Lichenihabitans psoromatis: one gene and its partner. The protein of the gene in region 1 interacts with the protein of each later gene in a pairwise test. Links are inferred from orthologs where the notes say so. Each region holds a gene or a part of one and is shown on either strand. Other genes may lie near its edges.

Evidence for each region.
Region 2: the proteins of EY713_RS01695 (region 1) and def interact in binary tests that used the Escherichia coli proteins (3 or more experiments, as listed by UniProt). The link is inferred for Lichenihabitans psoromatis from one-to-one orthologs.

What each region holds. Positions count from the first base shown.
Region 1 is NZ_CP036515.1:346,372-349,457, forward strand. The notes cover bases 234-3,000. They hold EY713_RS01695 (aspartate-semialdehyde dehydrogenase), read right to left. Parts: upstream 2,253-3,000; coding sequence 1,215-2,252; downstream 234-1,214. Other genes in these bases: EY713_RS01685 (SRPBCC domain-containing protein), read left to right, coding at 234-376; EY713_RS01690 (SIMPL domain-containing protein), read right to left, coding at 380-1,117; EY713_RS01700 (porin), read left to right, coding at 2,419-2,784; EY713_RS01705 (NmrA family NAD(P)-binding protein), read right to left, coding at 2,867-3,000. Also shown: more of EY713_RS01685, read left to right, coding at 1-233; more of EY713_RS01705, read right to left, coding at 3,001-3,086.
Region 2 is NZ_CP036515.1:4,403,027-4,406,140, reverse strand. Bases 320-3,114 are described here. They hold def (peptide deformylase), read right to left. Parts: upstream 2,120-3,114; coding sequence 1,520-2,119; downstream 320-1,519. Other genes in these bases: EY713_RS20580 (2-hydroxychromene-2-carboxylate isomerase), read right to left, coding at 2,576-3,114; fmt (methionyl-tRNA formyltransferase), read right to left, coding at 574-1,515; truA (tRNA pseudouridine(38-40) synthase TruA), read right to left, coding at 320-571. In the rest of the region: more of truA, read right to left, coding at 1-319. UniProt on the Escherichia coli protein: Removes the formyl group from the N-terminal Met of newly synthesized proteins. Requires at least a dipeptide for an efficient rate of reaction. N-terminal L-methionine is a prerequisite for activity but the enzyme has broad specificity at other positions.

The DNA of each region.
Region 1 (3,086 bases):
GCTGACGGACTTTCTGCGCTATAAGGACTGGAATCCGTTCCTGACCGCGGTGGACGGCGTCGCGACAGTCGGCGACATCGTGACGGTTCACATCAAGATCCTCGGCGCTCCGTCGGTACCGGTCCGGGCCGAGATCGTCACGGTGAGGCCCGAGGCTGAGCTGATGTGGCGGAGCCATTTTATCGCGACGGGCCTCTTCGATCGCGATCACGTGATGCGGATTGCGCGGACCGAGGGTGGCTGCACGGTCACGCAGGTCCAGACGTTTGGTGGTCCGTTTGCCGCCTTTGCGAGTCTTGTGACCGAGCAGGCCGTGAAAAGCGGCTTGAGCGACATGAATAAGGCGCTGAAGGCCCGCGCCGAAGCGGGCGCTTGATCGCTACTGAAGGATTTCCCACCGCACGCTGACGGTCGCCCGCAGTGTGAGAGCGCCGGGCTCGACTGGAATTGGGGGCGCAGGAGCCGCCATGATGGTCGAGCGCGCCATTTTCGAGGCCATCATCGGCGTGTCGGCCGAGGTGTTGCCCGGTACGATCTCGAGAACTCGCCCCAATCGCAGCCCGAGCGCCCCGACGTAGATTTGCGCTTGCCGCATCGCGTCCCGCGTCGCATCGGCCTTCAAATCGTCGAGCTGCTTGGCCTGCTGGCTCGACGTATAGGCGATCCCCTCGATCGAATTAGCGCCTTTGTCGACCAGATGCGACACGATCGCGCCGGCTCGCGTCGCTGGTTTAACCGTGATGCTGAGATCGGTCGAGGCGCGAAACGAGCGCGGTGCGCGTGAGGTCGATCTCGCCAGCGCGACGTCGTCAGGGTAAATTGGGGTCAACGCGATCGAGGTCGTGGTCACGTCTTTCGCATCGATCCCATCGGCCGTGATCTGGTCGACGATGGCTTGCGCTGCCTTGGCGACATCGCTTGTCGCGGCTGTCGCGGTCGGCCGATCACTGACGACACCGAGTGAAACGGTTGCCGTATCCGGCGTGATCTCGGCGGTGGCCTGCCCCTCTGTCGTGATGAATGGCGCGGGTGTGGGTCCGACCTGCTGCGCCTCGACCGGTGCGGCAGACAAGACCACCGCCACCGCACAGCCGCTCAACAGAATTCGTCCGATCATCGAGACCCCCGCGACTATGAAGCGATTGTCGCCGTTCGGACCAGACCGACCGGCAAACTGTCCTGTCCGCAAGGGCGGCCGGGGCCGCCCTCAACGATCAAGCCGCGCTGGCTTGCTTCGGGGTGATGAGCTTGCGGTTCACCAGCACCTCGGCGATCTGCACGGCATTCAGAGCCGCGCCTTTCCGCAAGTTGTCGGAGACGCACCAGAGCGAAAGGCCGTTCTCGACCGTCGGGTCTTCGCGGATGCGCGAGATATATGTCGCATCCTCGCCGGCCGCCTCGTGCGGGGTCATGTAGCCGCCGGGCTCGTGCTTGTCGATCACGAGGCATCCCGGTGCTTCGCGCAGAATGTCCCGCGCCTCTTCGGCCGAGATCGGGTTCTCGAACTCAATGTTGATGGCCTCCGAATGGCCGATGAACACCGGCACGCGGACACAGGTGGCGCTCAACTTGATCTTGGGATCGAGGATCTTCTTGGTCTCGACCATCATCTTCCACTCTTCCTTGGTCGAGCCGTCTTCCATGAAGACGTCGATTTGCGGAATGACGTTGAAGGCGATGCGCTTCGGGAACTTCCTGGTTTCGAGAGCATCCGACACGAAGACGGCGCGGGTCTGCGCGAAGAGTTCGTCCATCGCTTCCTTGCCGGCGCCAGAAACGGACTGGTAGGTGGCGACGACGACGCGCTTGATCTTGGCCTTGTCGTGCAGCGGCTTGAGCGCGACGACGAGTTGCGCGGTCGAGCAATTCGGGTTGGCGATGATGTTGAGCTTGCTGAACCCCTTGATGGCGTCGGCATTCACCTCCGGCACGATCAATGGGACATCGGCATGCATCCGCCACGCGGAGGAATTGTCGATGACGACACACCCTTGCTGGCCGATTTTCTGCGACCAGGCCTTGGAGATTTCACCACCGGCGGACATCAGGCAAATGTCGGTCTTGGAGAAATCGAAATTGTCCAGCACCTTGCATTTCAGGGTCTTGTCGCCGAACGACACCTCTGTTCCGAGCGAACGGCTGGACGCGAGCGCCACGACCTCGCTGATCGGAAAGGCCCGCTCGGCCAGGATGTCGAGAATTTCGCGTCCGACATTGCCGGTGGCGCCGACGACGGCGACCCTAAAACTCATTGATTCGATCCTTAAAGGCTGTTGCGCCACGATGACGCCGGCTGATCCATAGGCGAGAGCACAGGCGCAAGCAACGATGGCGCCCGTGAGGCGCACCTCGTCGGAAGAGATATCGTGACGGCGCAGCATGGATTAAAGAAGGGTCGGCGACACTCAGGGACGACCGATGACACTCCTGTTCCGCATGATCTTAGCCGGGCCTCTGCTTCTGCTCTGCCCCATCACGGCCGGAGCGGCGGAGCGCAGCCCGCTCAAGGCCTCGGCGATCCTGCCGCTTGAGGATTGTGCCGGATTTGGCATCGCGATCCCTGGGAGTTCGACCTGCCTGCGTTTTTCAGGCGACGTTCGAGCCGAGACGATCGTGCGCCCTCGCACCGCGCCATCGAAACTCACAGGACGGGATCTTACCCATAGCCGCGTTGAGGGACGGATCAATCTCGACGCCCGCGCGCCGACGGAGTTCGGTCCGATCCGGGCCTATGCGTCGGTCCGGGTCCCGCATTCGAGCGCGCCCGATCTCGTGGCGCGCTGAGGCGACAGGTGGCGCCGTCGATCCTGTGCGCCGTCCCTAGCGCAGCGAACGGAGTTTCGCGCGTGGGGCCTTGGCTCCGCCGTCATCGACGAGGCTCCGGGTTTGATGCGGCGAAGGGGGCAAGCACGTCTTCGGCACGCGTCCAGGCCCTCGTGCCGTAACGATCATTGTCGAGGGACGCGAGTTTGCCGCGACCGCTCGACATGTCGCGCATATATTGCATTCCCTGCCACACTGGGAATGGCGTGTCGGTTTTCGGGGTGAGCGTCCGGGCTATCGTAATGACCGCGCTCAGCAGCCCG
Region 2 (3,114 bases), 4.1 Mb from region 1 along the record:
AGCGAGCCGTAACCCGGATATCGATCCGGTCGCCCTCCTGGCTGACCTCGATACGATCGAGCGTGCGGATGGGGCTGATGGCCTGACAATCGGCATCGCGGAAAGTGGTGAAATCGTGTCGGCCGATGAGCGCTTGCCCGGCTTCGTGCATGGCGCCCGCATCGAGCCTCCGCTTTACCAGCCAAGCGCGATCGTGGCTTAGAGCGAGCGGGGGCCGCCGATTGACGATGCGATAGAGATAGTGCCGCCGCGTCGCGGAGGAGCGGGCATCGAAGTCGGGTCCGACTTCCTCGGCTTTCAGAACGGAGATCGGGTGAGGCCGCAGATGCGCATTGAGCGCGTCGCGAACACTGTCGCTCCGGTAGGCTTTGCTGAGATCGAGGTGTGCGACCTGCCCGGTCGCATGCACCCCCGCATCGGTGCGCCCGGCACCCTTGACCATGACAGGCGCGCCCGACAAAGCCTCGGCGGCGCGCTCGATCTCACCCTGGATCGACGGTCCGTTGGCTTGCCGCTGCCAACCGACGAAGGCGGTGCCGTCATATTCCACCGTCAGCTTGAACCGCGGCATCGTTAGCTTGGGCTGGAGGGTGCGAGTCGCAGGCCGGGGGCGAGGCGGGTGCCACGCAGGAACGTGTCGGCATCAAGCGGCGCTTTCCCGGCGCGCTGCACCTGCAGCAGCGTCACGGCTCCTGCGGCGCAGGCGACCGTGAGACCGCCCGCGATCAGCGTGCCGGCCGGGCCGCTCCCGTCCGAGACACGTGCGCGCAAAACCTTTACGCGCTCGGTGCCGCTGCCGAGATCGGCCTCGAAAAACGCACCGGGGAAGGGGGACAGGCCCCGGATCGTGTCGTGGACCACCTGAGCCGGATGGTCCCAGTCGATGCGGCATTCGGCCTTATCGATCTTGCGCGCATAGGTCACGCCGTCGGGTGACTGCGCTTTGAACTGCAGGCTGCCCCGGCCCAGCGCGCCGACGGCGCGCCCCATCAGGTCTGCTCCGATGGGCGCCATATGGTCGTGCAGGTCGCCGGCCGTCATGTCGGGCCCGATCGGGAGCGTTTCGGCCATGCCGACCGGGCCTGTGTCCAGCCCGGCTTCCATCCGCATGACCATCACGCCCGTCATGCTGTCGCCCGCCATCACGGCGCGCTGGATGGGGGCCGCGCCCCGCCACCGCGGCAGCATCGATCCGTGCAGGTTCAAGCAGCCGAGGGCAGGGGCGTCGAGAATGCGCTGCGGCAACAACAATCCATAAGCCACCACGACGGCGGCATCGGCCCCGAAACTCGCGAAAACGTCAGCCTCCGCATCGCCCTTCAACGAGGCCGGCGTCAGCACCGGCAGGCCAAAACGCTGGGCCATGACATGGACGGGCGAAAGACGCAGATCCATGCCGCGGCCGCCCTGCGCTGGCGCGCGTGTGTAGACCGCGACGACCTCATGCCCCTGACCGACGATTTCGCTCAAGGTGGGAACCGCGAACTCGGGTGTTCCCATGAAGATCAGGCGCATCGGCTCAGGTCGCGTTCATGCTGCGGCGGGGTGGGGTGCGCTCGGGCGCTTCCGGGCGATCTCCCTCGCGCGGGTTGAACGGCCGTCCGTTTTCCCGCGCGATCCGGGCGGCCTTCTCGAATTTCTTGATGACGCGATCGCGTTTCAATTTGGAAATATGATCGATGAACAGCACGCCATCGAGATGATCGATTTCATGCTGGAGGACCGTCGCCAGAATGCCGTCCGCCTCGATGTGCTGCGGCTCGCCGTTGCGATCGAGAGAGGTGACGCGGACCCGCTCGGGGCGGGTCACTTCGTAATAATCGTCAGGGATCGATAGGCAGCCCTCTTCGTAGGAAGAGGTTTCCTCCGAACGCCATGTAATCTCGGGGTTGACCAGGAACAGCGGCTGACGCGGTTCATCCTCCTTGGCCGTATCGATCACCACGAGACGCTGCATCACGCCGATCTGCACCGCGGCGAGACCGATGCCCGGGGCGTCGTACATCGTCTCGATCATATCATCGAGCAGAGCCCGCACCGACGCGTCCACGGTGGTGACCAGAGCGGACGGCTGGCGCAGTTTCGAATCGGGCAGAGTGACGACGGGCAGAACGGCCATGACGAACCTTGATGAAGAGTTTCGTTGAGATAAGGAGGTGCGGGCTCAGGGTCAAATCTGCTTGTCCACAGAACGGGACTTCGCCAACCACGACCGTGTTTAACATTTACCATGGAGATGCAGAGGTCTGTGAGTCGCGGATCGACGTAACAATTCCGCAGGCAGTTCTCACCGACACTTCGCGCAGAGTGATCTCAGCGAGGGCGAGGCGAACCGCATGATCGAGCATTGCGACCTGTGCGGCACGCGTCTGACCGGCCGAAGCTTCAAACGCCGTGGCTGCTCGGGAAAGTCTTTTTGCGCGATCCGCTGCGTCGAAGCTTTCGAAATACGTCAGGGACTGCCGACCGGACGCATCGACGAGACGCGCCCCGGCTGGTCGGCCTATCCAGCCGTTGCAAACTCCGCTGCCGCCCGGATCTGCTGATCGGCACGACGCGTCCCGATCGACCCCCGTCAGGGGCGGATCGGTGCCCGTCCGCTCGTCAGGGCCTCGTCTAAACTCTCGAGCCGGTCCTGACCCCAAAAGGGTTCGCCATCGAGCATATAGGTCGGCGAGCCGAAAACCCCGACCGCGAGAGCCTCGTTGCCATTGGCGCGATACTGCTCGCCACTGGCGGCCGATCCGGCTTGCGCCAAAACCACTGCCGCATCGTGCCCGCAGTCAACCAGAAGACCGGCGATGACCTTATGGTCGGCGAGGTCTCGATCCTCTTGCCACAAGGCCACGAAGGCACGCGACACGAAGGGCTCCGGTTCATGTCCGAGCGCCACGAGCGCCACCACGGCACGGTCCGCATGGGTGATATCGATCGGCCAGAACGCCGGCTTGATGTTGAACGACAGCCCGAGTCGGGCCTTCCAGCGCTGCAACTCGATAGAGCGATAGGCTTGCCGGTTTGGATGTCGCTGAGCCAACGGGAGACCACCCGATGCTGGAAAGACCTCGCCGAGCGACATGGGGCGATAGGCGAGAGCCGCATCGTGCCGACGCG